Regions from separate parts of the Sporofaciens sp. JLR.KK001 genome, predicted to be linked through region 3. Evidence: predicted binding sites of a transcription regulator. Region 3 holds the regulator's gene; each other region holds the start of a gene.
The links. The regulator Rex, encoded in region 3, represses fermentation and respiration genes when NADH is low (regulators of the CRP and FNR family bind a similar motif). The targets are predictions, from matches to a motif close to ATTGTTAANTANTTAACAAT.
Positions count from the first base shown of each region.

Region 1: speB (agmatinase) is a predicted target of Rex. The motif match lies at 4,620-4,639, and genes of this name have one in related genera.
Region 2: pckA (phosphoenolpyruvate carboxykinase (ATP)) is a predicted target of Rex. The motif match lies at 5,123-5,142, and genes of this name have one in related genera.

Region 1 is NZ_JAYMNO010000001.1:3,737,810-3,748,552, forward strand. Features, by position in the region: gene VSQ62_RS19030 (sensor histidine kinase) at 1-651, opposite strand, end outside; gene VSQ62_RS19035 (response regulator transcription factor) at 639-1,319, opposite strand; gene VSQ62_RS19040 (pseudouridine synthase) at 1,480-2,073, shown strand; gene VSQ62_RS19045 (YjiH family protein) at 2,156-3,607, opposite strand; gene speB (agmatinase) at 3,628-4,575, opposite strand; gene VSQ62_RS19055 (LysR family transcriptional regulator) at 4,799-5,701, shown strand; gene VSQ62_RS19060 (AAA family ATPase) at 5,887-7,491, opposite strand; gene VSQ62_RS19065 (polysaccharide biosynthesis C-terminal domain-containing protein) at 8,429-9,628, opposite strand; gene wecB (non-hydrolyzing UDP-N-acetylglucosamine 2-epimerase) at 9,640-10,743, opposite strand, start outside.
Region 2 is NZ_JAYMNO010000002.1:185,784-196,526, forward strand. Features, by position in the region: gene nifJ (pyruvate:ferredoxin (flavodoxin) oxidoreductase) at 1-1,079, opposite strand, end outside; gene VSQ62_RS26105 (TIGR03943 family putative permease subunit) at 1,232-2,173, opposite strand; gene VSQ62_RS26110 (CobW family GTP-binding protein) at 2,217-3,281, opposite strand; gene pckA (phosphoenolpyruvate carboxykinase (ATP)) at 3,428-5,032, opposite strand; gene VSQ62_RS26120 (sodium-translocating pyrophosphatase) at 5,312-7,294, opposite strand; gene VSQ62_RS26125 (acyl-CoA dehydratase activase) at 7,510-8,271, opposite strand; gene VSQ62_RS26130 (putative Se/S carrier protein) at 8,315-8,575, opposite strand; gene VSQ62_RS26135 (double-cubane-cluster-containing anaerobic reductase) at 8,590-9,864, opposite strand; gene VSQ62_RS26140 (aminotransferase class V-fold PLP-dependent enzyme) at 10,085-10,743, opposite strand, start outside.
Region 3 is NZ_JAYMNO010000001.1:2,147,720-2,158,462, forward strand. Features, by position in the region: gene ilvA (threonine ammonia-lyase) at 1-331, shown strand, start outside; gene VSQ62_RS11285 (hydroxymethylglutaryl-CoA lyase-like TIM-barrel protein) at 492-1,883, shown strand; gene VSQ62_RS11290 (GntR family transcriptional regulator) at 1,903-2,598, shown strand; gene VSQ62_RS11295 (NADP-dependent isocitrate dehydrogenase) at 2,600-3,796, shown strand; gene VSQ62_RS11300 (hypothetical protein) at 3,868-4,299, opposite strand; gene VSQ62_RS11305 (flavodoxin family protein) at 4,528-5,244, shown strand; gene abc-f (ribosomal protection-like ABC-F family protein) at 5,297-7,219, opposite strand; gene VSQ62_RS11315 (redox-sensing transcriptional repressor Rex) at 7,345-7,986, shown strand; partial or broken gene VSQ62_RS11320 (NAD(P)H-hydrate dehydratase) at 8,102-9,559, shown strand; gene alr (alanine racemase) at 9,680-10,743, shown strand, end outside.

The DNA.
Region 1 (10,743 bases), 1.6 Mb from region 3:
CATCTTCTCCTCGCTGATCTTCCCCTCCGGAATATAACGCAAAAGGAAATCCGTATAACCCCGAAGCACCGTGAGCGGAGTGCGGAGATCATGGGCGAACGCGGCATTCAATTCCTTCTGCCTCTCCACGAGCCGCCACATCTCTTCCTTTCCCCTGACCAGCTCCGTACGCATATCCTCCACCGAATCACAGAGGCTTCCAAGCTCGTCCCTGCTCTCATAGCAGACCCTGAATTCGAGATCATTTCTCCAGATCCGCCCTACACTGTCCTCAAGGATGGACAAAGGCCTTGCCAGCCTTTTCTTGTAGAAGATGCAGACTGTCAATATCATCCCTGCAAATGCATAAAAAAACGGACACCATACCCTGATCAAATCCAAAAATAATATCTTCCAATAATCCGTTCCTTCTGCGAAATGAAAATGAAATCCCCACAAAGGACCTTTCCTGTAGACCAGATCTGCCAGATCTGCCCTCTCATACCGCACCCATTCTTCCATCTCCCACTGCCAGCAGACAATGATGGTCAAATATGACAGGCCAAACACAACCACAGACAGCACCAGGATATACGCGATCATCGCCTTACGGAAGGAAAGATCGCGGATATATCTCTGCAGTCTTACTACTCGCTCTTCTAACCAATCCATCTATATCCCACTCCCCACACAGTCTCTATATAAGCATGACTCGTATACTTGCCGATCTTACTCCGAATCCTCCGTATATGCTCCATAACAATACTGCTGTCGGCGCTCCCGTCAAATCCGCGGACCTTCTCATACAGTTGGTCTTTACTAAATACCTGCCCGGCATTTAATGAAAGTGTCTCCACGATCCCATACTCTGTCTTCGTCAGATTCAGCGGCTGTTCTTCATAATATACGCAATGGTCGCCATAATGGATCGCCAGCCGGTCGAATACCTTCACCGCCCGGTCCGTCCTCCTGCGCTCTTCTCTCCGAAGATGGGCCTCTACCCTCGCACCCAGCTCTTCGATGCTGAACGGCTTCAGGATATAGTCGTCCCCGCCCAGCATCAGACCCCTGATCCTGTCCGCCTCCTCGACCTTCGCAGACAGGAACACGATCGGACACGAGACATGGGCGCGGATCCGCTCGCACACTTCAAATCCATCCAGCATCGGCATATTGACATCCAGGAGTATGATATCCGGCCCGCGATTCAGTTGTCCTAATACTTCCAGTCCATTTCTCGCCTCTATTACCTGATAGTTCTGTATCTCAAAATAATCCCTTAATAACTGGATGATTCCCGGCTCATCATCTGCTATTAATATACACTTCTTCTCACACATCATTCCTATCCCGCTCCCTGTATTCCTGCTAATATGTTAAAATGTTCTCTTATGTCTATTATAAGCATATCCGCACTTCGATTCAATACCGTCAATCACTTGACAAATAACTACTTTTTACATATAATAATTCAAATTTGAACGAGGATAAAGTAAGCTGATGTATCACTATTATATGTTCAACAAACCCTTCGGCTGCGTCACCGCCCGCCGTGACGGACGCTTCCCTACCGTAATGGATTATTTTAAAGACCTTCAAAACGACCGTCTCTCCCCTGTTGGACGCTTAGACCGCGAGACGGAAGGACTGCTGATCATTACGGACGACGGAAAATGGAATCAGATGATGACACACCCGGATTATCAGAAGAAGAAAATCTATGAATTCACCGTCTTAGGTGACTTAGATCCTATGAATCTTCAGAAGCTTGAGAATGGTATCCTGTTAAACGGCTCCGACATACCGACACTGCCCTGTAAGATCACAGTCACAGCTCGCTCGGTGTTATCGGAGATCATGCCCTCACTCCCTTCAGAGGTACAGGCTGCCATAGGAAGGAACCGCCCGGACCATCCGGTCACCAGCGGAACCATCATCATCACGGAAGGACGGAAGCGGCAGATCCGCCGGATGATGAAGGCTGTCCGCTGCTGTGTGGTCGCCTTGAAGCGCATTGCCATTGATGATATTGTACTGGATGAGAATCTGAAGCCGGGGGAATGGAAAGAAATGCAGAATAATTGCAAACAATAGAACCTGCAGGATGCAATTCTCATAAGCCGATGCATCCTGCAGGTTCTATTTGATGAACAGTCTATATTCAATATCCGTTTGTCTAAAATATAAGGTGTACCGCCAATGATGCCAGCGGGATCGCTATCAGCGTTCTCTCAATGAAGCATACAATGATCTCCCAGAACTTGATCGGTGATTTTGTCGCCATCATAACCGTAGCCGTCTCCGAGAAGAAGATGATCTGGCACATGGACACCAGGCAGACGAACACTCTCGCCTGCATACTGATCGATACCGCAGCCGCCGTACTGTTCATGACGAGAACCGGGAGAAACATCTCCGCGATCCCCACCGGCATAGACGGCGCGATGGCTGCCGCGTCAGGCACCTGGCACAGCATCAGAACCGGCTGGAATATATAACCCAACCACTTAAACACCGGCGTATACTCCGCAAGAATCATAGCGGACACACCGATCGCGGACAGCATCGTCAATACCTGCGGCAGCACCAGTATACTGTCCTTCAGACTGAGACTCACATTCTTCGGAACACTGTGAGCAATCGCAGCACGCTTCACTGAACGCCAGATTCCCGTCGGAATGGTCTGAACCGAATAACGCGCGCCTTCCTTACGCTCCTCTTCCGTCTGAACCTTTCCGTTGTAATAGACATCCTTTTTCTTAGAGACCGGCGGAATACGCACCGTAATCATCTCTATCAGAAATACCATCACAAAGCTTACCGCATAGATCTCGAAAAACTGGGCTCCGCATCCCGCTGTATCAATAACCAACTGGGCGAACCCTATGGATACCGCTGAGAAGCCGGTCATGATCGCAACCATTTCCTTCTCTGTATAGACACAGTTCTTCCACAAGCGGTTTGTGATCAGAACGCCGAGAGACGATGAGCTTACAAAAGATGCCGTAGCATCCAGCGCGGACTTACCCGGGACCTTGAAAAGCGGCCGCATCAAAGGCTCCAGAAGCACGCCAATGATCTCCAGAATACCGTAATTCAGCAAGAACGGCATAAATACTGCTCCTGCCAGTACGATACCAAACACACCCTTTACGATCGGCGGAATAACATTGCCGCCCGTTGCATCACTGATAACGATCTCCGGCATATTCATGCCGTGAACGATCCACAATGTGTAAATAATTACATAGACGGCGCCCAATCCATATAAGACTGTATGAATAATCTTATCATTTCCGTAAACATCCGCAAATGCGTTTTTTGTCTTTCCTTTATCTATATATTTAAAATATATGTGACAGATAAAATTTGCCGTAATCACAATCGACAGAATCCAGTATATCGCCTGCCCAAACAGATCAACGAATCCATTATAAATGATTCCGAAAATAGTGCTTCCCTCTATCTGTCCGAAGAATACTGCAATTCCTATAATCGAACATATAAGAAACAGGATAATCCCTTTGGTCTTATTGCCGCCTTCAAGAACCACGCTGTCCAGCTCTTTGGACATCATATCCGGATCTGTGACTTCTTCTACACGAATAACTTTTTTCTTTTCTTCCATTCTGCCCTCCGTCTGTGCTGTTAATCTTTTTTCTTTGCAGCAAGGATGGACAGATATTCAAATACGATATTTGCGGCAAGATATGCCGTTACCTCCCCGGAATCATATGCCGGCAGAACCTCAACGATATCAAATCCCACAAAATTCATATCCTTGATGGCTCGCACCAGCGACAGTGACTCATAAGAAGTGAAACCCGCCACTTCCGGCGTTCCTGTTCCCGGTGCATACGCAGGATCTACAAAATCAATATCAAAAGTCAGAAATACCGGTTTATCACCTACCCGCTCCATAGCCGTCCTGATCAATGCCTCAAATCCCATCTCACGCACCTTATGGGCCGGGATCAGCAGCATCCCCAGATCCGCCGCCATCTTATGCTCATTCGGGTCATATAAGGAACCTCGCATACCGATCTGGATCGAGTGCGCCGGATTGATCAGGCCTTCCTCGATCGCACGTCTGAACGGAGTGCCGTGGTTATATTTCTGGCCGAATACCTCGTCGCACAGATCGGAATGAGAATCAAAATGCACCAGAGCAACCGGACCGTATTTCTTCGCGACCGCACGCAGTTCCGCCAGCGTAATCGAATGATCCCCGCCCAGGACGATCGGCACCGCATTCTCTTCTAAGATCCCGGCAACCCCCGCCTCGATCGCATCGTACGTCGGATGGATATATCCCGGAGTTACATTAAAATCCCCAATATCTCCGCCTTTTAAGTTCTCCATGATGTTTACCTGAAGAATTACATTGTTCGGTTTCATCATAGCAGAAATGTTACGGATCGCATTCGGCCCGAATCGTGACCCTGAACGGAAAGAACTAGCCGTGTCAAAGGGCGCGCCCGCGATCGCAAAATCCAGTCCCTTCGCGGAATCCACCTTCGTCATACGCATAAATGTCCCCATGTTACAAAACCTCGGTGATGATAAAGCACTTGCCGGTTGTTTTACTTCTGCCATATTCAATTACCTCCATAATATTTATTCTTGGAGTCGACTCTTTTATTGTTATAATTGTAACATGGAGAGTTAAAACACGGTTATACAGGAATCAATCAGAGTATGAATGAATTCGCATACCCCGATTCTATTGATATACTTATAGAAAAACTATATAATATGGAATTATATATTAATATTTGCAGAATCGATCAATACTAACCTCCATATAGGAGATGATCTAATGAATTTTCACAATCTGAAATGCGTACTGGAAATCTGGAAATGCGGCTCCATCAACAAAGCCGCCAAAAATCTGTTCACCTCACAGTCTAGCCTCAGCCATTCGATCCGTGCCCTGGAAACAGAATTAGGCTTCTCTCTTTTCGCGCGCAGCAATAAGGGAATCGAACTGACACAGGAAGGTGAATGCTTTGTACAGTCCGCGCAAATTATTTTATCCGAATACAAGAAGATCCAGAAGATTCCCACTCAGTTCAACCACCATGAGAATCTCTCCGTCTCCTGTACCTATTCCGCCCTATTTATGCAGACCTTTATTCAATTCCTGAATCAGAATCCGGCGCAGGGCTGCCGGGATATCTTCAAGGAGACCGGATTGATCCAAGTGCTGCAGGATGTGGTGGAACAGAGATACCGGATGGCTATCTTCTACTGCTTCGAGAGCCGCGAGCCTTTCCACAGGCTTACCGCCAACAGATACAATATGGATCTGATACCGCTTAGGCTCCACATTCCGTTGGAAGTGATCATGAGTACATCCCACCCACTTGCGAAACTGGATTCCATATCCTATCTGCATCTTCAAAACCAACACATTGTTACTTATGAGAATTTTGACGCCGCCGACTGGCTGGATGTTCTGGGTCTGAACGATGAGGAGAACATTACCTATATCTTTGACCGTGGAGGCCTGTTCGACACGATCAAAACCGGACAATATATCTCTGTTATCGTGAAAAGTTCCATATCTATCAACAAGGGAGCCGGCGTAATCGCCCTGCCGTTGGAATTCGACCAATATATAGGGGTATATCTGATGAAATCGCAGTCGTACCAGATCAGTATCCGCGAGAAGAAATTTATCCATGATCTGAAAGAACATATGAAGCGGTCTTTGAAATGAATTCGGCGCTACGCCGATTGACAACAACGACGCAGATGGAAAATCAGGCAAGTTATATGGCTGGTTACTTATTATTCGGTGTACTAGAGATGAGCAACATAAAAGGGAGCCACAAAGTGACTCCCCCACACAAACTGATTTTAACTACAGGATAACATTTTATCATTGCGATCTGCACAATTTATCTATTTTACCTCGTATCTGACGATGCTGCACGTGTGCTTTCTCTTACCAGGGGGAGCATCTTTCTCATAATTAACCCCAACCAGCAAGATATCTGTTCCAAAATTCTCCGCAACATTCGCATACTTCTTATTCAGGATCTGGTCAATAGCTCCTCTGGCAGTTTTATTCCACTTTAACTCTATGACCAGGGTTGGCCAGTCCGAATCGTGACGCGGAAAGTAAACCACATCTGCAAATCCCTCACCGCCGGGAAGTTCTTCAAACTGCACATAATGATCCCGATATGTGTAATATGCCAGCTTGATCACACTCCTTAGGCTGTCTTCCTTGTTATAGTGCAGCGGTACGTTTTCTTCCATATGAATCTTCTCGATCTGTGCGGCAACTGCGTCTGCTTTCTCATGTATGGTATCAAAGAACAACTGATCGCTTTCTTCTAAACGTTTCATCGTAGCCTCATGCTTTACGTCTCTGACAGCCTTTTGGAATTCCAGTTTAATCTCCTCATTCGGAATTCTGACTGTCTGATTCTCGGCGTCGTAAGCCAGATAACCAAGATGAATCATTAAGGTTAAAACATCGTCTCTTCCTCTAAATGTTGTAAGATCATTAGCAAACCCGGTGATACTGACCTTTACCGCAACGCCTCCGATCAACTCGGCAATGGTTCTCGTAAGAGCCTTGTATCCTTTACTGATATAATCCATCAATCCTTCTGCTGCAGAGGTTTCTGTCCAGTAAGAATCAAACTCATCAAAGCGGATTGATTTCATTACGGAATTGGGATTGTACACAGATCCAACATTCCTGAAAACATATCCGTCATACCATTGCTTCATGGTCTTAAAGTCAACATTATTTTTTTCACATAGACAACGCACCTCATCCTCAGTGAAACCAACATATTTGTCAAAAAACAATGGTTTGACCATGGAATATTCATCAAATTCAGAGATCGACGACTGAGAACCATCCTTCTTAATCGGAAGAATCCCGGTCATATAGGCAGCCGCCACAACTTTTGGGGTAAATTGACCATTTTTAAACCATCCCCTGAGAAAAGTCAGAAATTTATTCTGTGCTTCAGGATCGTCTTTCGCCTCCCGGATCACTGCATCCCACTCATCGATCACAAATACAAATTTCCCTCCATCCGGCTGCCCCGCAATACGTACCAGATTATCGTTCAGGCTGTCTCCCTCCCTGACCTGGAATCCACACTCTGCCAGATCCTTTAGAAGCGCCTCCTGGATCATACCTGGAACATCCTGCAACAGACGGTTCTGCGTCAGAGCTTCCGATATAAAGGTTGTGATATCCAGATAGATCACGCTGTATTTGTTCAAATGCTTCCTATAGTCCGTTGTCTCTGCAATTTTCTTATCGTCGAACAATACATGAGAATTACAGGAACGGTCATAATATGCAACAAGCATTTTCGCAGCGTAAGATTTCCCAAAGCGGCGAGGCCTGCTGATACAAAGCAGGTTCTCCGGCCCGTTAATTCTCTGATTGATCAACTCGACAAGTCCTGTCTTATCGACATATTCACCTCTACATATCTGTGCAAACCCGCTGTTCCCGGGATTAAGGTAAATCCCCATTCGTGCGCCTCCTTCCTATAGTTAGTATAACCCAATTTAATTACCTTACTGTTTCGGTGAGCATGCTTTTTCCAGAGTGCGTGTGTAAAAACGCAGGCGTAGCGGGCTACGTCAAGGCTTTTACACACGTGCTATCGGGAAAGCAGGCCAGTGAAACATAAGGATAATTAAATTGAGTTATACTTGTATGGTATACCCAAGGGGCATCCCGTAATGCATGCCCTGTGCAGGGCGGTCAGACTGCCGTCCTGCAAAATATAGTTCTACTATAACAAAAAATATCAATACAGACAATGGGGCAATCTCAATTTCCATTATTCGGGCTATGAGGTTTATACGTTACATAAGCTTTGCGGCTTGCTCTATTGCGGGCATCCTGAGATGAGAAATCATGAATGCCTGTGAAAAATGTGGATTTAATCCAAACCGGATGCTTATAGAGACAGACCAGATCCCGTTGTTGCTAAAAAGTGACAGCCACTACTATCCCATCAAAGATCACGAAGAGGTGGAACGTGCGCCCGCTGTTCTTAACAGCACGGATGATTTCCTCGTGGATTTTCCCTTAGAATCTCAAACTTCGCACTTTAATAAGTGCCTACTCACCAAGTGCAAATCCTATTTTAAATGTGGGAAGTTTGAGTTAAATACTCTAATACTTTGGAATGATAAGAGGTTATAAAATTATACCCGATTACAATATGACTTGTGTATAATTTGTCGGGATTTTAGGTTTTATTTCCCCGGTTTCTTCATAGGACTCCGCAATCGCTGCCATCAACTCCTTTAGAATCTTTTCTGCATCATATGCCGGTTTCTTTTTGGGCTATCCATTATCAAATACTCGCTTCTAAGTTTCTATTTCAATCCAACTTAAAAGCATATTATCACATACCTATTTTCGTTTCACTCCAATTTATAAAAAGAACAAAACAGCTCACACCGTTTCGTGATATGTATCAGGATGTTCAGGATCAAATATCTCATTTGCCCACAGCACTGTTACAAGATCTTCTGTTTCTGATAAATTGATTATATTATGTGTATACCCAGGCAGCATCTGCACTGCCTGGATCTTGTCTCCGCTGACCTCAAACTCAATTACTTCATCTGTACCGATCTTCCGCTCCTGGATGAGACCATGTCCTGAAACAACAATGAATATCTCCCACTTTCCGTTATGCCAATGCTGACCTTTTGTCATGCCCGGCTTATTGATATTGACGGAAATCTGACCATGATCGAGAGTCTTAATAAGTTCTGTGAAGGAACCCCTGTCATCCTTGCTCATATTCAGGTCGAAAGCAACCTTTTCTTTCGGAAGGTAGCTCAGATACATTGAATACAACTTTTTCACGAAAGATCCTTCCGGTATTGCCGGCATGAGCAGAGTCTTAGGCTGATCATGGAATTTATTTAAGCATTCTACAATATAACCCAGAGTGGCTTTATGAGTTACCGGTGCACAGCAGTACCGTCCGTCTTCTCTCTGAATAGTCTCCACTCCTTCAAACTCACAATGATGTTCTTTTCCCTCCAGAGCATCATACATTTCTTCAAGTAGGTCATCAATGAACAGCATTTCCAGTTCTACAGTAGGATCATTCACTATAATCGGAAGATTATTTGCAATATTATTACAGAAAGTACCTACGGCACTGTTATAGTTCGGGCGTACCCATTTCCCTACAAGATTGGGAAAACGATATACTAGCACCTTTGCTCCGGTCTCTTCTCCATACTGAAAGAAAAGATCTTCCCCTGCCTTTTTACTAAGACCATACTCCGATGTTCCAAACCGTCCAGACAAAGTTGCCTGAATGCTGCTTGACAGCATCACAGGTGCTCTATTGTTATACTTCTTCAGTGTATCCAGAAGTGTTGAAGCAAATCCAAAATTACCCTTCTTAAACTCTTCTGAATCTTTTGGTCTGTTCACACCTGCGAGATTGAATACAAAATCTGCTATTCTGCAATACTCATCCAACTCTTCCAGAGTAGATGACAGATCATACTCATATATCTCATTTATCTTTATACCCGGTCTGGTTCTGTTCTTACCATTTCTAATATTCTTAAGGTTCTCCACAAGATTGCGGCCAACGAATCCTGCTGCTCCCGTAACCAGTATATTCATAGCTCACCATCCTATATTTCTTTTCTCCATACCATCTTATTCACAACACCAACATAGGATTGAATAATCTTCACAACTTTATCCGATACATTGATATCCGTATAATCCGGAACCGGTATTGCTCCACCGTTCTTCTCTTCCTTCACCATCTCCACCGCCATATCAACAGCCTGAATTAATCCCTTAGTGTCAATGCCTGAAAGAATAAAACACGCCTTATCAAGTGCCTCTGGTCTTTCTGTAGATGTTCTGATACATACCGCAGGAATCGGATCCCCGATAGATGTAAAGAAACTGCTCTCTTCCGGAAGCGTGCCGCTGTCAGACACAACGCAGAATGCATTCAATTGCAGACAATTATAATCATGAAATCCAAGCGGCTCATGCTGTATCACTCTAGGATCAAGTTTAAATCCTGATGCCTCCAATCTCTTCTTTGATCTTGGATGACAGGAATAGAGAATCGGCATATCATACTTCTCAGCCATCTTATTAATGGCAGTAAACAAGCTTGCAAAGTTCTTCTCTGTATCAATATTCTCCTCCCTATGTGCAGATAGAAGAATATATTTGTCCTTTTCTAATCCTAGCTTTTTATGTACATTCGAAGCCTTTATTGCTTCCAGATTCTCCGTCAATACTTCAGCCATCGGCGATCCGGTAACATAGGTTCTCTCCTTCGGTAATCCGCAATCTGCCAAATATCGGCGTGCATGTTCTGAATATGTCAGGTTCACGTCAGAAATAATATCTACAATACGACGATTTGTTTCTTCCGGCAGACACTCATCCTTGCATCTATTCCCAGCTTCCATATGGAATATCGGGATGTGTAATCTCTTTGCTCCTATAACAGACAAGCAACTGTTTGTATCTCCCAGAACCAATACGGCATCCGGATTAAGCTCTATCATCGCCTTGTAACTCGCTGCGATGATATTTCCCATTGTCTCTCCCAGATCCGCCCCGATAGCATCCAAGTATAACTCTGGATCAGCGAGTCCAAAGTCTTTGAAGAACACACCGTTTAAGTTGTAATCGTAGTTTTGCCCGGTGTGAGCCAAAATTGTATCAAAGTATTTTCTACACTTATTTATCACAGCAGCCAAGCGAAT
Region 2 (10,743 bases), on a different contig from region 3:
CAGTTGATCGGAACCGCATCGAACTTAGACCCCTTCAGTGCGGATACAACGTCCAGATACAATGGCTCGCCCTGTGCTCCAGGCTCTTTTGTCCTGTCGAGTACGTTGATATATTTTACTGTATCTGGGATCGCATCGATCAATGCCTGAGCGCAGAACGGCCTGTAGAGGCGAACCTTCACAACGCCGACCTTCTCGCCTGCTGCCAGCATATAATCAATCGTCTCTTCGATCGTATCACATACGGAACCCATTGCAACGATGACCTTCTCGGCATCTGCTGCTCCATAGTAGTTAAACAGCTTATAATCTGTACCGATCTTAGCGTTAACCTTGTCCATGTATTCCTGAACGATCGCCGGCATAGCATCGTAATATGGATTACATGCTTCTCTTGCCTGGAAGAAAATATCCGGATTCTGAGCAGAACCTCTCTGGCATGGATGATTCGGATTCAATGCGTGATTCCTGAATGCATCAATTGCATCCATATCTACTAATTCTTTCAGATCTTCATAATCCCAAGTCTCAATCTTCTGAATCTCATGTGAAGTACGGAAACCGTCAAAGAAATTAATGAACGGAAGCTTGCCCTTAAGCGCCGCACAGTGTGCAACCGGCGTTAAGTCCATAACCTCCTGTACGCTTGACTCACAGAGCATGGCTGCACCGGTCTGTCTGCAGGCGTATACATCTGAATGATCTCCAAAGATTGACAGTGCATGACTGGCAAGGGCACGTGCAGATACGTGGAACACACCTGGGAGCTGCTCGCCTGCCACTTTATATAAGTTAGGAATCATAAGCAGTAAGCCCTGAGATGCGGTAAATGTCGTCGTCAAAGCTCCTGCCGCAAGAGAACCGTGTACTGCTCCTGCTGCTCCTGCCTCTGACTGCATCTCTGTTACCTGAACTGTCTGTCCAAATATGTTCTTTCTGCCTTCAGTTGCCCATTCATCTACATGCTCCGGCATAACAGATGATGGAGTGATCGGGTAAATAGCTGCGACTTCTGTATATGCATATGATGCATGAGCTGCCGCCTGATTACCATCCATGGTCTTCATTTTTCTTGCCATTGTCGTTGTTCCTCCTTATAATTGTACAAATTATGGATAATTTGACGTATGCATTTATTATAGTTCACACTCTTTTAAAAGTCTAGTCATTCTTAGCTTTATTTTTGTTCCTTTTTCGGTACAAGTAGAGCGATTGCGCGCGCCGCAGGGGGTTATCCCAGATACACCACATCTTCGTCTGGTTTTTTTGCCGGTTCCATATCGATCAGATAAAGAACGGGCTGTTCATTTCCAAAAGCAACTGCCTGTTCAAATTCGAATCTGGCACGGATCTTGAACCATTCGCCCCTCTTAAAATCTATTTTATCTTCCGACTTGCACGGGTATCCATAATAATTGATATCTTCCGCACAGCATGTCATGATCTTGCGCACAGGGACAAACATATTCTCTTTCATCCCTTTCGGCCGGAACGCCTGAGCCACGAATTCGATCTCCTTGTGAAGATACAGTTCTGGATGGTCGCAGGCATCCACATACCAGATTCCGAAGTCAATAGAATCTATGGCAATCTTATCCCCCTTCACATCGTACGGCAGGTCTTCCTCGGACGGCTGGATGATCCTGCCGTCTAATCCTTCAAATATTAACTGCGCCATCGGATTCTGTACCTTCAGCGCATGCCGGAAGCCCGAGCGGTCCGTACCTTCCGGGCAGCGGTTTACCACGATCAGCTCAGATTCCGTCAACTGTTCCATCAATATATTTCTCATATTCTTAAGATACATGTCAAGAGTCGTCCCATTGACGGTGGAATAGACTCCCTGCAGCTCCCAGTTGCGGGGATATTTGACAGACAAGAGTTCCTCTAACTTCCACATTCCGTTATACTCGATCACAACCTGCGCCGGATGATAATTCATATCACAATTCTTAAAAAATGCCGGATTCAACTGGTCAAATTCATTAATTCTCAGCAGCGCTATCTCTTTTTCTTCCAGGTATTCCTTCGGATACTCTTCCTCCCCTTCTTCGCACAAGAGCAGCAATGTTAATCCCGGCGCGATCCAATCCTGCTCCATCAGCGTTCCTTTGACAAGCGTTGTCTTGCCGCTGTCCAAAAAACCTGTACATATGAATACAGGCGTTCTCATGCAATCACCTCCATTTCTATTATCCCATTCGGATTATTATAGCTTAAATATGAAACAGCTTCCGAAGCTCCTCTTCCTTCAGATTCGTTCCGATCACGCATACACGCCCGGTATAATCCGCTTGTCCTGCGCGGACCTCATACTCTTCCGGCACCAGGTCAAATTGCTTCCAGGTTCCGTCCTCCATCGGGATGATCCCCTTTGAACGCAGGATCGTCCCGTATCCGTCCGTCTCCGATAATGCTTTCAACAGGAAATCAAGCTCCTCGTCCGTATATTTATGCGCTGTTTCCCTGCCCCAGCTTGTGAAAACCTCGTCCGCATGATGATGGTCATGGTGACCATGACCGCAGCAGCCCTCTCCATGATCATGGCCATGCTCCTCATGACCGCAGCAGCCTTCCCCATGGCCATGTTGGTGACCATGCTCTCCATGGCCGCAACAGCCTTCCCCATGGCCATGATGACAGTGCTCATGTTCATCCCGGTTCTCCAACAGTTCTTCTATCTCTGCCTTACGCTGCAGCGCACGGCAGACCGCATCCTTACCAAGTTCTTCCCAGGGTGTTGATATGATCGCGGCATCCGCATTTTCTTCCCTAAGCATATGAACACATTCTTCAATCTTCTCATCCGTCATCATCTGCGTCCTGCTGACGACGATCGTAGACGCATGCTTCACCTGATCTTCAAAGAATTCACCGAAATTCTTAAGATATAATTTCGCTTTCTTACCGTCAACTACCGTGATCCTTCCGTTAATCTCAATCTCGGCCTTCTTCTTCACAGCCTTGATCGCTTTTACGATGTCGGATAATTTGCCGACTCCTGACGGCTCAATGAGCACACGGTCCGGTTCATATTCCTTAAGCACCTTCTGAAGCGCTTCGCTGAAATCACCTACCAGCGTACAGCAAATACAGCCCGAATTCATCTCCGTGATCTCAATCCCTGCATCCTTCAAGAAACCGCCGTCAATCCCGATCTCTCCAAATTCATTCTCGATCAGAACCAGTTTCTCTCCCGCATATACCTGGTCGATCAGCTTCTTAATAAAGGTGGTCTTGCCCGCCCCCAGGAAGCCTGATATAATATCTACTTTTGTCATCTGCCATTCCTCTCTTCTAATATCAAATCTTCTTTGCCTGTCCTCAACCGGCAGTTTACATTCCTTATCCGTTAATGCAAAGAGAACCAACATTATATCCTAATGTTGGTTCTCCTGCTGTCTATAGACAGTTAACAGATAGTCAATTATAACTGCGGACCAGCCGGAACCAAAGCCTTGCCGGCTTCATTTCCTTCATACTTCGCAAAGTTCTTAACGAATCTCTGTGCAAGATCCTTAGCCTTCGTCTCCCACTCAGATGCATCTGCATAAGTATTGCGAGGATCCAGGATGTTGGTGTCGACGCCCGGAAGCTCTGTCGGAACATCAAAGTTGAAGTATGGAATCTTCTTCGTTGATGCCTTCAGGATATCTCCGCTTAAGATCGCATCGATGATACCACGGGTATCACGGATAGAGATACGCTTGCCTGTGCCGTTCCATCCTGTATTAACCAGGTATGCCTTAGCGCCGCTCTTCTGCATTCTCTTAACAAGCTCTTCTGCATACTTCGTAGGATGTAATTCAAGGAACGCCTGTCCGAAGCATGCGGAGAAGGTTGGTGTAGGCTCAGTGATTCCGCGCTCTGTACCTGCAAGCTTAGCTGTGAATCCTGACAGGAAGTAATACTGTGTCTGCTCCGGTGTAAGAATAGATACTGGAGGCAGTACACCAAAAGCGTCTGCGGACAGGAAGATAACTTCCTTCGCCGCTGGAGCAGCGGATTTAGGACGTACGATCTTCTCGATGTGATCGATCGGATAAGACACTCGTGTATTCTCTGTCACACTCTTGTCGTTGAAATCAATCTTGCCCTCTGCATCCAGAGTAACATTCTCAAGAAGAGCATCTCTCTTGATCGCATTGTAGATATCCGGCTCTGATTCCTTGTCAAGGTTGATAACCTTCGCATAACATCCGCCCTCGAAGTTAAAGATACCGTCGTCATCCCAGCCGTGCTCGTCATCACCGATGAGAAGTCTCTTCGGATCAGTAGAAAGCGTAGTTTTACCTGTTCCGGAAAGTCCGAAGAAGATCGCGGTATTCTCTCCGTTCATATCTGTATTGGCAGAACAATGCATGGAAGCAATCCCCTTAAGCGGCAGATAGTAGTTCATCATAGAGAACATACCCTTCTTCATCTCTCCGCCGTACCATGTATTGATAATAACCTGTTCGCGGCTTGAAATGTTAAATACAACTGCTGTCTCAGAATTCAGACCAAGCTCCTTGTAGTTCTCAACCTTAGCCTTGGATGCATTATAAACAACGAAATCCGGCTCAAACTTCTCAAGCTCTTCTTCAGTCGGCATAATGAACATATTCCTGATAAAATGAGCCTGCCATGCCACTTCCATGATAAAACGGATTGACATACGTGTGTCTTCATTCGCACCGCAGAAGGCATCTACCACAAACAGCTTCTTGTTTGAGAGCTCACTCAAAGCAATATCCTTAACTGTCTTCCAGGTCTCCTCTGAAGCCGGATGATTGTCATTCTTGTATTCATCGGAGGTCCACCATACGGTGTCCTTAGAATTCTCATCCATTACAATGAACTTGTCTTTCGGCGAACGCCCGGTGTAGATACCAGTCATGACATTCACTGCGCCAAGCTCGCTGACCTGTCCCTTTTCAAAACCTTCCAGTTCTGGCTTTGTCTCCTCTTCAAATAACATCTCATAAGAAGGGTTGTGTACGATTTCAGTGGTGCCGCTGATGCCATACTTACTCAAATTAATCTCTGCCATCTTTCATAATCTCCTTTTTTTCATAGTATATGTTATTTAGTATACATATTTAAAAAATAAAATCAATAAAAATTCTCTAATTTTTTCTAAAAAGTCAAATTTTTAACAATCTTCACAACCAATTGCGTTATGAAATAACCTTTTTCAACATTTAGCTCAGTTCCTCTTAGGGGTATGTACTGCCATACAATAAGAGAAAGAAGAGAGACTTACCGCGTCCCTCTTCTCTCTCTAAATAAATATAACTTATAGTCACCAGACTGCAGATCTACCGCTGATCTATAATAATCCGCCTACAGCCAGGAATAACGGCGCAAATACCAGTGACACAATGGTCATCAGCTTGATCAGAATATTAATAGACGGTCCTGAAGTATCCTTGAACGGATCTCCTACCGTATCGCCCACAACCGCAGCCTTATGCGCTTCGCTGCCCTTGCCGCCGTGTGTTCCGTCTTCGATATATTTCTTCGCGTTATCCCATGCGCCGCCTGAGTTCGACATAAAGATCGCAAGCATAACGCCCGTCACCAGCGCGCCTGCAAGCAGACCGCCCAAGGATGCAGGCCCCAGCAATAATCCTACAGCCAGCGGAGATAATACCGCCATGATTCCGGGCACTAGCATCTCCTTAAGTGCTGCAGTCGTAGAAATGGCCACACAGGACTTATAATCCGGCTTCTCTGTTCCTTTCATGATACCCGGCTTCTCACGGAACTGCCGTCTCACTTCCTCGATCATCTTATACGCCGCCTTTGACACCGACTCCATCGTCATAGCAGAGAATAAGAACGGCAGCATACCGCCGATGAATAATCCGATGATCACCCGGCTGTCAAGCAGGTCTATATTCTTAAGCTGCACCGCCTCCGCATAGGAAACGAACAGTGCAAGCGCCGTCAGCGCCGCGGAACCGATGGCAAAGCCTTTGCCCATTGCTGCCGTCGTATTGCCGACCGCGTCCAGCTTGTCCGTAATCTTGCGGACGCCGGAATCCAGACCTGACATCTCTGCGATACCGCCCGCATTATCTGCGATCGGCCCATAGGCGTCTACCGCGACCGTGATCGCCGTCGTAGAGAGCATACCTACCGCCGCCAGTGCGATTCCGTAGAGTCCGCAGAATCGATATGCCAGAAAGATTCCCACACAGATCAACAGAATCGGGATTCCCGTAGACTTCATACCTACCGCCAGACCGCTGATGATCGTAGTTGCCGGCCCTGTCTCTGACTGCTCCGCAATCTCTTTGACCGACTTATAATCACCGGATGTATAGACCTCAGTGATGATACCGATCAGAAGACCGACGATCAGTCCGGCTACGATCGCGATCGCCGCTTTCATATTGCCGAAAAGATACTGGCTGAACACGAACGCCGCAATCAGCACCAGCGCGCTGGCCACATAAGATCCCATCTTAAGCGCCTTATGCGGATTCGAATTCTCATCGCCTTTAACAAAGAATGTTCCGAGAATAGACGCAACCAGACCGAGTCCTGCGATCAGAAGCGGATAGACCGCGCCTTCAATCTTATAATATACAATTCCAAGAGTGAGCGCTGAGATCAGGGCGCCCACATAAGACTCAAATAAGTCCGCGCCCATTCCGGCAACGTCGCCTACATTATCACCTACGTTATCCGCGATAACTGCGGGATTACGCGGATCATCCTCCGGGATTCCCGCTTCAACCTTCCCGACAAGGTCCGCTCCTACGTCTGCCGCTTTCGTATAGATTCCTCCGCCTACACGGGCAAACAGAGCGATCGAAGATGCTCCAAGGCTGAATCCTGAGAGAACGTCTACATTCCCCGTAATCAGGTAGATCGTGCTTACCCCCAGCACGCCAAGTCCGGCTACACACATCCCCATAACCGCGCCGCCTGAAAATGCAATAGAAAGAGCCTTATTCATGCCGCCTTCCTTCGCTGCATTCGCAGTCCTGACATTAGCCCTCGTCGCTACAGTCATTCCAAAATATCCTGCCAGTGTGGAGAATACCGCCCCCACCACGAAACAAACTGCGGTCACCCAATTGCCGATTCCAAAGCCGATCAGCAGAAATAATACCAGAACGAAGAATACCAGTATCTTATACTCTGCTGTAAGGAATGCCTGGGCGCCCTCACTGATTGATGATGCGATCTCCCGCATCCTCTCGGTTCCTGCACTCTGCTTATTCACTTTTGCAGCCAGGACACCTGCAAAAACAAGTGCGATAATCCCCAACACAGGAACCACGTTCAAAAACATTTCCATAAATAACCCTCCTACTTTCCTCCTATAAAACTTATTACCCTTATATTATCACAAAAAAATAGTTTGTATATAATTTTTTTCAGATTTTTTGCTACTTTTTAACAGTTTGCGAATAATATTTCGAATATTCGTACATACAATTCATATTTATTTTTTATCAGAGTAATAATTTTTTATCAAAATTAATATATCACATTAAGAAAGAGAAGTCAAACCTATCTTGACTTCTCTTCTGCAAGCAGCGCCGCTCCCAGCGCTCCCGCATATCTACCCCGTTCGGTCGGTTCAACCTCCCGCCCGATCTTCTCTGATAAGATCCTGGTAAAATACCGGCTGCTGCTTAAACCTCCTGTCAGTATGATCCTTCCCGCAAGGCTCTTCTTTTGACTTAACTGCGCCACCTTCGCCGCGACCGAATCCACAACCCCGGCCGCGATATCCTCTCGTTTCCTTCCCTCTCCGATATAGTTGATCACCTCGGACTCCGCAAATACCGTACACAGCGAGCTAATCGGAAGGACCGTTCCCGTATCCGCCATATCAAACAATTCCTGCAGGGTAACCCCCAGCCGGTTTGCCATGATCTCCAGGAATTTCCCGGTACCGGCGGAGCATTTGTCATTCATCAGGAAATCCTGCACCATCCCGTTCTCTACCAGGATCACCTTCGTATCCTGTCCGCCTACATCAATGATGGAGCAATGATCTCCCGCCATCTCTCTTCCGCCCCTGGCATGACAGGTGATCTCCGTGATCACATAGTCTGCGAAATCTACCGCCACCCGGCCGTATCCTGTCGCTACCACCTTGGTGTCTTCTGACAGTACATCTATGTCATTTTCTTTTAATTTTTCTTTAATTGTGTGAGTAGTTTCTTTGCTGCTCCATCCCGTCGGAAGAACGAACTCCATCTCCTTCTTTCCTCTCGCCACCACCTTGGACGCCGTGGAGCCGATATCAATCCCTACATAATCCATATCCCTTTACCTCAGCCAAAAAACTCGCGGCAAGCGCCGAATATTAACAATATCTGTCCCTCTTAGGGTTCACATCCCGCTCGATTGCCGCGATCTTAAGAATCTCAATTCCATGCTCCTCTATACAGGCCTCTACCGCTTCCTTATCTTCCTCCCGGATCAGAAGCGAGACCCCGCAGCATTTACTCGCGGCTCTGGGGGTAGGGGCGATCGTCGCCCGAACCCCCAGATTCTTCAATTCTCTATGTAACCGCATTGCATTATCATGATTGGGAAATAAAACATAATGCTGAATCTCCTGCATATATATTCACCCGACTAATTATTCAGCATCTCGATAAATGCACTGACTCTCGTACGAAGCTGCTGCGCATCACTGTCCGTATAATCCGTCTCAATTCCAAGCACCGGAATTCCCGCTTCCTTCAGAGCACGCTCTACCAGATACCCTTCAGTGTCATACAGGTTACAGAACTTCAGGTTCACATCAATGATACCGTCAGCCTTATACTCCTTCGCAAGACGCAGGATATCGTCAATTCTTCCCGCATTCGGCGTGAAGCATGCGCAATTGATATTCATGTATCTCTCAGCCAATGCTGTGATCTGATCTGCCACTTCCGTCTTCGACTCGTCTACCAGATGTTCGAAATAGCGTGTACCCGTACACATCTCTTCACAGACAACAGCGCCTCCGCTGGTCTCCACGATATTATGAAGCTTCCAGTTCGGGATCGCAAGCGGCGTTCCGGTAAGCAGGATCCTCTTCGTTCCCGCCGGCACCACACTGACTCCGTCCTTCACACGCTGTTCCAGTTCCTCGCACAACGCATTGGTCATCTGGGTAAATCTTCCCGGATCATCGTAGAACGCGATCTGGGAGATCAGCAGAGCGTCACAGCCGCTGATCGGAAGATTCTCATTCTTACGCAGTTCATACAATCTCTCAAGCGCCCTTCTCTTACCGTTGATCAGCTTAATACTCTCCGCCAGCTTCTCTGCCGTGATCTCATTGCCGGTGAATTCCTCTACCACCTTCTTAAATGCCTCTATCTCTTCCGCCCATGCCTTAATATCCTTCGCACGCTTCATCTGAGGAAGATCCATAACGTGAACCGGCACATCCTCTCCTAAGATCTCCCATGCCTTCTTCTTGCCGTCGCAGGTCGTCTCTCCCACATACATATCCGCGATCCTGAAGAACGGGCAGGTACGGTCTAATCTTGCACCTACGGAAGCCTTGATCAGCGGACAGGTATTGGTCGGAAGCACCTTCTCTCCGCCCGGTACCCAGAACTGGGAGCCTCCACACAGTCCTGTCGCTATCGCATCCGCGGCAAATACGATCTCATCCGGCACATAGACGCAGAAGGTTCCGAATACCTTGCCGCCCTTCTTCTGATGCTCGATCAGCTCTGCCGGACGGATGCCATGGATATCCGCCACTACCATATTGTAATAATCCATGCCCTCCGGGCGGTTCTCCTGTGACAGATATACGTCTCCAAACGCCTGCGGAAGCACCGCACACAACTGGTCATGCGTCTCCAGATCCATTCCCAGTTCTTCCCACATCTTGCGATAATCAGCCATAATAATATCCTCCTTGTATCTTTTGTTATCGCCAGGAACCGCTGCGGATATGCCGCTGCAGGTTCCTATATTTTATTAGAATAAACGTAACACTTTTTACATTTTGAGGCAATGGATTCATGGCTGAACGCTTATTGTTTTTTGTAATATTTCACCCATATATATTGATGTTATCTATATATTGTACATTTCTTTCAAGCCGCATCCGGCAAGCATTTCATCAATCAGCCGTCAGCTCACGGATCCCTTCTATACACCGGTCGATCTCTTCCTTCGTATTCTCCGTCCCAAATGCGAATCTCACCGTTCCCTGCGGATATGTATGCAGCGTTTGATGCGCCGCCGGCGCACAGTGAAGTCCGACCCGCGTCATAATTCCATACCGCTGCTCCAGTTCAAATGCGGTCACCGCATTGTCTTCCTTCTCGAAATCCAGCGAAACGACCGCCACCCGATCTTCTAATCCGACCTTCCCTGCAACACGGATCTTAGGAAACTCCCCGATGCGCTCCAGAAAATACCGTGTCAGCTCCATTTTCCCGGCATGTATCCTTTCAAGCCCCGTCTCTTCAATATAAGAAAGAGCCGCGTGAAGCCCGATGATCCCCGGAAGATTCAAAGTCCCGCTCTCATACTTGTCCGGCAGCCTTTCCGGCATCAGAAGTGAATCCGACTGGCTTCCGGTCCCTCCCGCGATATACGGCTCCATGCAGGAATCCAGCTCTTCCGAGATCAGGAACCCGCCGATCCCCTGCGGTCCAAGAAGCCCCTTATGTCCTGTAAATGCAAGGAAATCAATCCCGCAGCCTTGCATATCAACCGGAATCGTCCCTGCACTCTGCGCCGTATCCACAGCGAAAAAGAGATGACGCCTCCTGC
Region 3 (10,743 bases):
GGTAGCGATCTTAAGCGGCGGCAATATGGATGTGATCACCATGTCTTCTATCGTGCAGCACGGGCTGATCCAGAGAGACAGGATCTTCTCCGTATCTGTACTGCTTCCGGATAAGCCGGGTGAATTGGTGAGGGTTGCGGCTACGATCGCAGATGCGAAGGGAAATGTCATCAAGCTTGAGCACAACCAGTTTGTCAGCACCAACCGTAACGCTGCGGTGGAGCTTCGCATCACCATGGAGGCATTTGGAACAGATCATAAGAATGAGATTATGAAGGCATTAGAGGATGAAGGCTTCCGGCCTCGTGAGATCGGAGCGAAGTTATACTGATGCTTTTGGAAATGAACAGGTTTCCTGATTTTCCGGGGAGCCTGTTTTATTGTATGCGGGCAGCGGGGTATTTGATTTAGCTCTTGACAATACGTGTATAATTGTATACAATTATACACGTTAACAATCAAAAGGATATGACACGAAGGAGAGGGCGTACATGGAGAACAGAAAAGTATATTTAGACAAGCACACCAATCTGCTGCAGCTTGAGGAGCACATGTATCCGCTGGTAGATGTGAAGAAGCCGAATGTATTCCGGAATCTGTTTCATTATGACGAGATTCCGAAGATTGCGTTCAATGACCGTATCGTACCTCACAGTATGCCGGATGAGATATGGATCACAGATACAACTTTCCGGGATGGCCAACAGTCGAGGGCGCCGTACAGCACAGAGCAGATCGTAAGGCTCTATGAATATTTTCATAAACTTGGCGGTCCTTACGGGAAGCTTCGTCAGTGTGAGTTCTTCTTATACAGTAAGAAGGACCGGGATGCCGTGTATAAGTGTATGGAGAAGGGGTATGAATTCCCGGAGATCACCAGTTGGATCCGTGCCAGCAAGAAGGATTTTGAGCTGGTGAAGGAGATTGGGATGAAAGAGACGGGGATTCTGGTAAGCTGTTCGGATTATCACATTTTCTATAAATTGAAGATGACGAGAAGAGAATGTATGGATCATTATCTGTCGGTAGTCCGGGAGTGTCTGGAGACGGGGGTGAGCCCGAGATGCCATCTGGAGGATATCACCAGGTCGGATATCTATGGATTCGTGATCCCGTTCTGCTTAGAACTTATGAAGCTGATGGAAGAATATCAGATTCCGGTCAAGGTCCGTGTCTGTGATACCATGGGCTATGGGGTGAATTATCCCGGGGCCGTGATACCAAGATCGATTCCAGGTATCATCTACGGTATCCGTGTCCACGCGGGAGTGCCGAGTGAGCTGATCGAGTTCCACGGGCACAATGATTTCTACAAGGCGGTAAGTAATTCTACGACGGCTTGGCTCTATGGGGCAAGCGGGGTGAACTGCTCCTTATTCGGGATCGGGGAGCGGACAGGGAATACGCCTTTGGAGGCGATGGTGTTCGAATACGCGCAGCTTAGAGGGACATTGGACGGGATGGATACCACAGTGATCACGGAGCTTGCAGAATATTATGAGAAGGAGATCGGATACCGGGTGCCGTCAAGAACGCCGTTTGTGGGGAGGAATTTCAATGTGACGCGTGCCGGGATTCATGCGGACGGTCTTCTTAAGAATGAAGAGATCTATAATGTATTTGATACAGAGAAGTTCCTGAACCGTCCGCCCCTAGTGGCTGTGTCTAACACATCAGGGCTTGCAGGGATCGCGCACTGGATCAATACCTATTTCCGGCTGCCGGAAGACCGGCAGGTGGATAAGAATACAGAGCTGGTTGCCATGGTAAAAGCCTGGGTGGACGGAGAATATGAGAAAGGGCGTGTGACAGTCCTGACGGATGAAGAGTTGTTAGCCGTGATCGAGGATGCACAGAATAGACTGGGATATCGTCTGGAATGAGAAGGAAGGGCAGGAAGGAATGGAAGAGTATCATGACCGCTCGCTGCGGGGGAGAGTATTTCAAAGGCTCAGGGAAGACATCTTGTCGGGAGTCTATCATGAGCATGAAGAGCTTCGGGAGATTACTATCGGGGAGGAATTAGGAGTCAGCCGGACTCCGGTGAGAGAGGCGTTAAGGCAGTTAGAGCTTGAGGGGCTGGTGACCATCATCCCCAATAAAGGCGCCTATGTTACAGGGATCACCCAGAAGGATGTCTATGATATCTATAAGATTCGTTCAATGTTAGAGGGGATGTGCGCCCGATGGGCGACGGAACATATTACGGAGAGACAGATCGAGGAGTTGGAAGAGGTGCTGCTGCTGTCTGAATTTCATTTGCAGAAGAAGGGCGGGGAACAGGCAGAACAGGTGACAGAGCTGGACGGAAAATTCCATAAGGTCTTGTATGAGGCCTCTAACAGCCGTATACTTGAGCATGTATTGTCTGATTTCCACAAATATGTCCAGATGGCGAGAGCTATGTCGGTAGGGGAGAAGAACCGGGCGGTAAGATCGATCCAGGAGCACCGGGAGATCCTGAAGGCGATCAAGGACCGGGATGGAGAGCTGGCGGAGGAGCTGGCCAACCGGCATATTTTGAATGTAATGAAGAATCTGCACCTGTCTGAACAGGTGGTCAGGAGAGAGAACAGAGAAGAACAGGAGGAAATATAGCATGGCAAAGATTAAGATGAACACACCGATCGTAGAGATGGATGGAGACGAGATGACCCGTATCTTGTGGAAGATGATCAAGGATCATCTGTTGGAGCCGTTTATAGAGCTGAATACGGAATATTACGACCTGGGGCTTGAGCACAGGAATGAGACGGACGATCAGGTGACGGTCGATTCTGCGAATGCGACGAAGAAATATAAGGTAGCAGTGAAGTGTGCGACGATCACTCCCAATGCGGCGCGTATGACGGAGTATGACTTAAAAGAGATGTGGAAGAGCCCTAACGGGACAATCCGTGCGATCCTTGACGGGACTGTATTCCGCGCTCCGATCGTAGTGGAGGGGATTGAGCCGTGCGTGCGAAACTGGAAGAAGCCGATCACGATCGCGAGGCATGCCTACGGGGATGTGTACAAGGGGTCGGAGATGAAGATTCCGGGCGCCGGCAAGGTGGAACTGGTATATACGGCAGAGGACGGATCGGAGACGAGAGAGCTGGTTCATGATTTTGACAGCGCGGGTATAGTTCAGGGAATGCATAATATCAGCCAGTCCATTGAGAGCTTTGCAAGGAGCTGTTTTAACTATGCGCTGGATATTAAGCAGGATCTGTGGTTTGCCACTAAGGATACGATCTCCAAAAAGTACGATCACACCTTCAAGGATATTTTCCAGGAGATCTTTGATGCGGAATATAAGGAGAAGTTCGAGGCGGCAGGCATCACATATTTCTATACGCTGATCGATGATGCGGTGGCGCGTGTGATGAAGTCTGAGGGCGGCTATATCTGGGCCTGCAAGAACTATGACGGAGACGTGATGAGCGATATGATCTCATCGGCGTTCGGTTCGCTTGCCATGATGACGTCGGTACTGGTGTCCCCGGATGGGTATTACGAGTATGAGGCTGCCCATGGAACGGTACAGCGTCATTATTATAAGCATCTTGAAGGAGAAGAGACTTCAACCAATTCGGTTGCGACGATATTCGCATGGAGCGGAGCGCTTAGGAAACGCGGAGAATTGGATGGGAATCAGGAATTGATGGAATTTGCCGACCGGCTTGAGAAGGCGACTATTGATACGATCGAAGAAGGAAAGATGACGAAGGATCTGGCTCTGATCACGACGATCAAGAATCCGGTAGTGCTGAACAGTGAAGAATTTATAAAGGCGATAGCCGGGAAGATGTAATTAATCTGCGATTTGGGACGTAGTAAATGGAAGTTTACTGCGTCCCAAATTGATGAATGTCCTGTACCCATTCACAGCTCTTTCTTATATTTGGCAAGGAAGAATGCATAGGAGATGCCGAATATAAGCAGTGCTGCTCCCGCGCCGATGATTCCGACAAGGCCGGCCTTCAGGTCGATCAGAACGGCGGGAAGGAGCATCAGCACATAGGTCATAATGTTGAAGGTCCGCGCCTTGGCCAGATTATGTATACTCTTGGTTCGTTCGTCGTTCAGATCTATGAGCGTCTGCTTGCTTTCTTCCGGATATTTCTCATATTGGTAAGTTGTGCCGAAGTAATTGACAGCGAAAAGGGATAGGAGCATCCCGCCGTAATGCATCAGGGACAGGCAGAGAATGATCCATCTGCTGTTGAAGATGTGCATACACTTTAAACAGAAGCCGATACCGTATAACAGGACGCCGGTGATCAGCATGTAGACTTTCTTTTGAGTGGTTTTCATAGCAGTTCCTCCTGAATCATACTTATGATGTAAAGTTTGCTTTCCGTATTTTCATTATAAGGGATAAACGATGATATGTCAAGTCAGCTTTCCATATTTATTTTTATGTGGTGAAAAAGATTTCAATGTGATATAATTAAAAAATGCAGATAAGCAGGCGTATGCCTGCAGTCAATAGATAAGGTGTGACAGGACGTACGATTTAAGAAGAAGGGAGAACAAGGCAAGATGAAAATACTGATGATTAACGGCACGCTAAGGCAGGGATCAAGCTATCATGTTGGGAAACTGGTGATTGAGAGGATAGCGGAGAATGAGGATCAGATCATTGAATTGTTTCTCCCCAAGGATATGCCGGAATTCTGCCGGGGATGCGCCGCATGCATTACGGAGAGCGAGAAGAGATGCCCGGATTACCTGATGTATATGAAGCGGGTGACCCGTATGATCGATGAGGCGGATCTGCTGGTATTTACGTCGCCGGTCCATGTGCTGCATGTGACGGGAGCCATGAAGGCGCTGCTGGATCACTATGGGTATCGTTTCATGGTGCACAGGCCGGAGGAGAGGATGTTCACCAAGCAGGCAGTGTGTATTACGACGGGCGCAAGGGGAGGCATGAAGTCTACATTAAAGGATATGAAAGGGAGCCTGCTCTTCTGGGGCGTAGGCAGGATCTATTCTTATGGGCCTGCAGTTGCGGCAACGTGCTGGGAAGGTGTGTCTATGCCGGTCAAGGAGAAGATCCTTCAGGATGTTGACAAGCTCTCCTTGAAGCTCACCAGAGAGACGGATCAGGTGGTTCCGGGGATCAAGACCAGGCTGCTGTTCTATATCATGCGCCGTATGCATCAGAAGGGGATGAACCCTGTGGATCAGGCATATTGGAAGGAAAAGGGATGGCTTGACAAGGAACGGCCGTGGAAGAAGAAAGCAGAAGGATAAGAGATATGGGGACGCAGTAAAACATCATTTTACTGCGTCCCCAATTAAGATTTTATACGTCACTTAAGTGTTCCCACTGTTCGTACAGCACTTCCAACTCTTCTGCGATCGAAGCCTTCTCATCTGCCAACTCCTGGCATCTGACGGAATTGGTAAATATTTCTTCCAGTGTCATCATCCCGTCGATCTCTGCGTCCCGTTCCTCAAGCCTGGTGATGCGCTCTTCCGTCTTCTTCAAGTCGTTTTGGCGTTTGCGTGCTCTGGCGTTCGCTTCTTTTTGCTCCTGCCAGCTAAGCTTTGACTCGGATACTGTTTCCGAAGATACAGAGTCAGAGGCGTCTTCTGTTCCGCCTGCATAGACGGCGGTCAGTTCTTCACGTTTCTCCAGGTAATAATCATAATTGCCGATATAATTAACGAAGGTCTGGTTGACCAGATCCAGGATCCGGGTAGCCGTCTGGTTGATAAAATACCGGTCGTGGGATACATAGAGGAGCGTTCCGGTATAGTCGTTCAGCGCCTTCTCAAGGATCTCCTTGGAGGTGATATCCAGGTGGTTGGTAGGTTCGTCCAAGATCAGGAAATTAGCCTTGGAGAGCATCAGCTTGGCAAGAGAAACACGCCCGCGTTCCCCGCCGCTTAAGTCCCCGATCCGTTTGAAGACGTCGTCCCCAGTGAAGAGGAAGGCGGCAAGCATATTGCGGATCTTCGTGTTGGTAAGATCCGGGTAATCGTCCGAGATCTCGTCGAAGATGGTCTTCTCCATGTGGAGGACGTGGTGCTCCTGATCGTAATAGCCGATCTCAACGTTGGTTCCCAGGGTGAAGGTTCCGGAATCCGCGGGGATGACCTGATTCAGGATCTTAAGCAGGGTAGTCTTGCCGGTCCCGTTGTCCCCGATGATGGCGACGTGCTCCCCGCGGCGAAGCTCGAAATTAACATCCCTGAACAATACCTGGTTGGGAAATGCTTTGCTTAGGTGTTCTACAAAGAGCACATCATTGCCGCTTTCACGGGAGGGTTCGAGATTCAGATGGATCTCTGTATTCATCTCTACCGGCTTCTCTACCGGCGTGATCTTCTCAAGCATCTTCTCGCGGCTCTCAGCCCGTTTGATAGACTTCTCCCTGTTGAATGACCGAAGCTTCTCGATCACAGCCTCGTGATGCCGGATCTCCTGCTGCTGGTTCAGATATTCCTTAAGCTGCGCCTCCCTGAGCCGGCGCTTCTTCTCGGCGTATTCGCTGTAATTGCCCATATAAGTCATAAGCTTCCCCATCTCGATCTCCAGGACCTTGGTGACGACGCGGTCAAGGAAATACCGGTCATGGGATACGATCAGCACGGCACCCGGATAGTTCAGAAGATAGGTCTCAAGCCAGGCGATGGAGTTTAAGTCCAGGTGGTTGGTAGGCTCGTCAAGAAGCAGGATATCCGGTCTGGTGAGAAGAAGCTTCCCCAGGGAGACACGGGTCTTCTGACCGCCGGAGAGGGTATCTACCGGTTTGGAGAAATCATCCTCGCAAAATCCCAGCCCCTTCAATACACCGGTGATCTCGCTCTCGCAGGCGTATCCGTTCTCCTGTTCAAATGCCGCCGTCAGGCGGTGATAGGTATTCAGGCGTGCGGACAGAGCATCTCCTTCAAGATGCTTAAGCTCCGTCTCAATCGTGCGGATCTGCTGCTCCATGGCGATGATATCTGCCTTGGCAAGCCTGACCTCCTCGTAGATCGTATTGCCGCTTACCATCTCCTGGTGCTGCGCAAGGTAGCCGAGAGTCTTGCCGCGCGTCAGTGTGATATCGCCGCCGTCGGAGGGCAGTTCCCCTACGATCATCTTGAAAAGGGTGGTCTTCCCTGCGCCGTTTGGTCCGACCAGGGCGGCTTTCTCGTGGTCTTCTATATGAAAGGAACCTCCGGCAACGATCACGTTGTCGCCGAAGGATTTGTTCATTCCATGACATGCCAGTATCATAATATCCTCCTTTTAGCTTTTGTTTTCATTATAACGAAAATAGAATAAAATACAACTAAAAGTTTGACTTTGATCCCGGTATTCTATATAATGAATTTTAGATATGAAATGGAAGGTGAGTAGTTTTGGAAGAAAGAGAGATTTCCCAGGCTGTCATACGCAGGCTGCCGAGATATTACCGGTATCTGGGGGAATTATTAGAACATGGGGTGGAGCGTATCTCGTCCAACGACCTGAGCAGGCGGATGAAGGTGACGGCATCCCAGATCCGGCAGGATCTTAATAATTTCGGAGGGTTCGGGCAGCAGGGATACGGATATAATGTAAAGTATTTATATACAGAGATCGGCAAGATCTTAGGATTGGAAGAAGATCATCACATGATCATCATCGGGGCTGGTAATCTGGGGCAGGCGTTGGCGAATTACGCCGCATTTGAGAAGAGGGGCTTCATCCTGAAGGGGATCTTTGATGTGAACCCAAGGCTCCAGGGCGTGTCGATCCGAGGTGTTCCGGTGAGGATGTTAGACGAGCTGGGTGAGTTTGTGCGTGAGAATGAAGTAGAGATCGCGGCATTGACCATACCCAAGGAGAAGGCGATCGAGGTGGCGAATATCCTGGTAGAGAACGGTGTGAGGGCTATCTGGAATTTTGCCCATACAGATCTGAACCTGCCTGAACACATTATTGTTGAGAATGTGCACTTGTCAGAGAGCTTGATGCAGCTATCCTACAAGATCAGCCGGTATAACGAAGAACACAAATAATAGCAAGGATCAAGGCGTGTAATAACAGCATGTACGTGCAGGCAGGGTTACACGTCCTTTTTACTGCAAGAGACAGGAGGTGTGGGAGATGAGATATCTGGCAGACGGCTCTCAGATGAAGAGGGCGGACCAGTATACGATACATAAGGCAGGTATCCCGTCGCTTAAGTTGATGGAGCGCGCTGCCAGGGCCTGCGTAGAGGTGATGGAAGAAGAGAGGTTCGATCTTACGAAGGCCTGTATTGTGTGCGGTTCCGGGAATAACGGAGGAGACGGGTTTGCGATCGCAAGGCTTCTCCTTCGAAAAGGATATCATGCAAGGGTCTGTTTTGTAGGCGATGAATCCCATTGTACACAGGAGACAAGGCAGCAGATCGAATGGTTTCAGGAAATCGGCGGCAAAATATGCAACGAATATATAGAAGATGAATATAGTATCATCATAGACGCAGTCTTTGGTGTGGGTCTTTGCCGCAAGATCACGGGGAAATACGCAGATGTGCTGAGGAAGATGAATGAAGCAAAGGCGGTCAAATTCGCCGTTGACCTGCCGTCGGGGATATCGGCGGATACGGGCTGCGTGCTGGGGGAAGCCTTTCAGGCGGATCTCACGGTAACGTTCCAGTTGGAAAAACTGGGACTTGTATTCTATCCGGGCAGTGAGTATGCAGGATGGGTACATACGGCGGATGTGGGGATACATACAGAACAGCTTGCTGAGGAGTATCAGATGGCGTATGCCTGTGACGAGGAGGACTACCGTGCCATGCTGCCGATACGGAAGGCAGATTCGAATAAAGGGACTTACGGGAAGCTTCTGGTGATCGCGGGCAGCAAAGGAATGTCGGGCGCAGCATATCTGAATGCCAGGGCAGCATATCTTGCGGGCGCAGGCCTGGTGCGGATCTATACACCGGAAGAGAACCGGATGATCCTCCAGCAGCAGCTACCTGAGGCGATCATTACTTCCTATACGGATTATCAGGAGGAGGAGCTTCTGGAATTACTTGAATGGGCGGATGTGATCTGTATTGGTTCAGGGATCGGGACCGGCGAAGTATCGCAGAAGCTTGTGAAGAAGACTCTGGAAGGAAGAAAGGTTCCGTGTCTGATCGATGCGGATGGTCTGAATATCCTGGCCGGGCATCCGGAATATCTGAGAGAATGCGCGGATCCATCCGGACGCACAGGATGCGGTCTTGTGCTGACGCCCCATATGAAGGAGATGTCCAGGCTGACGGGAAGAAGCATAGAAAAGCTTAAGGAAGACAGGATGCGGATCCTTGAGGGATATACGGACAGATTCGGCTGCACCTGTGTACTCAAGGATTCAAGGACGGCGGCAGTGTCGCCGCAAGAAGGGATCTGTGTGAATCAGTCGGGGAATGCGTCTATGGCGAAGGCAGGAGCCGGTGATGTGCTGGCAGGGGTGATCGCGGGTCTGATGGCTCAGGGGCTTCAAAGCCACAGTGCAGCGGCGCTTGGGACATATCTTCACGGCCGTTCAGGGGACCTTGCGCGTGCGGCAAAGGGAAGCTACAGTGTTATGGCAGGAGATTTGCTGACTTATTTAAGCGAGGCATTCAGAAGCCTGGAGGGAGAGGACCCCAAAGGGAGACCCGGAATCATCGTTCATAAGAGACGCTTCCGGTCCGGCGACGCCGGTCCTTCGCCGGAGCATACGTCAGACGCCCTGAAGATTTACAGCAGGGTATGTGCAAGGATCGATCTGGATGCGATCGAGTATAATATGGAGATGATGAAGCAGAATTTGGAAGACGGCGTGCAGATTATCAGCGTGATCAAATCCGACGGTTATGGACACGGCGCGCTGCAGATCGCAAGATTTCTGGAGAGTAAAGAGTATATCTGGGGATATGCGCTGGCGGCGCTTGATGAGGCGGTGGTCTTAAGAAAAGGCGGGATCACCAAACCGCTTCTGGTGCTGGGCTGTATCTTCCCGGAGCAGTGGTGTGAGATGATCGATGAAGAGATCCGCATGACGGTCTATACGAAGGATATGGCAAAGAGGGTATCCGACCTGGCGGTACGCATGGGGAAGCAGGCATACATCCATATCAAGGTGGATACGGGTATGTCGCGTCTCGGTTTCCCAGTCTGTGAAGAGAGCGCGGATCATATCAGGGACATTATCCAGATGCCGAATCTTGTGGTGGAGGGCATGTATACGCATTTTGCGAAAGCGGATGAGGCTGAGAAGGCATTTACAAGGAAGCAGATAGAAGACTATCTCTGGATGAAGAAGGCGCTTGAGAGAAGGTCGGTCAGGATCCGATACCACCACAGTTCCAACAGCGCCGGGATCATAGATGTTAAGGAAGCGAATATGGATCTGGTGAGAGCCGGGATCGCGACCTACGGACTGTATCCGTCTGAGGAGGTTAAGAAGGGCAACGTCCCTCTTCGGCCGGCGATGGAGCTTCTAAGCCATGTGACTCATGTGAAATGGGTGGAGGCAGGTACGCCGGTGAGCTATGGGGGAACATTCACAGCGGCAAGGCCTACCAGGGTCGCCACGATTCCGGTGGGTTACGGGGACGGCTACTCAAGGAGCCTGTCGAACCAGGGATATGTGCTGATCCATGGAAAGAAGGCGCCGATCATCGGCCGTGTGTGCATGGACCAGTTCATGGTGGATGTAACGGATATTGAAGATGTGCAGTTCGGAGATAAGGCAGTGCTGATCGGGGAAGACGGCGGGGAGCGGATCACCGTGGATGAATTAAGCAGCCTGTC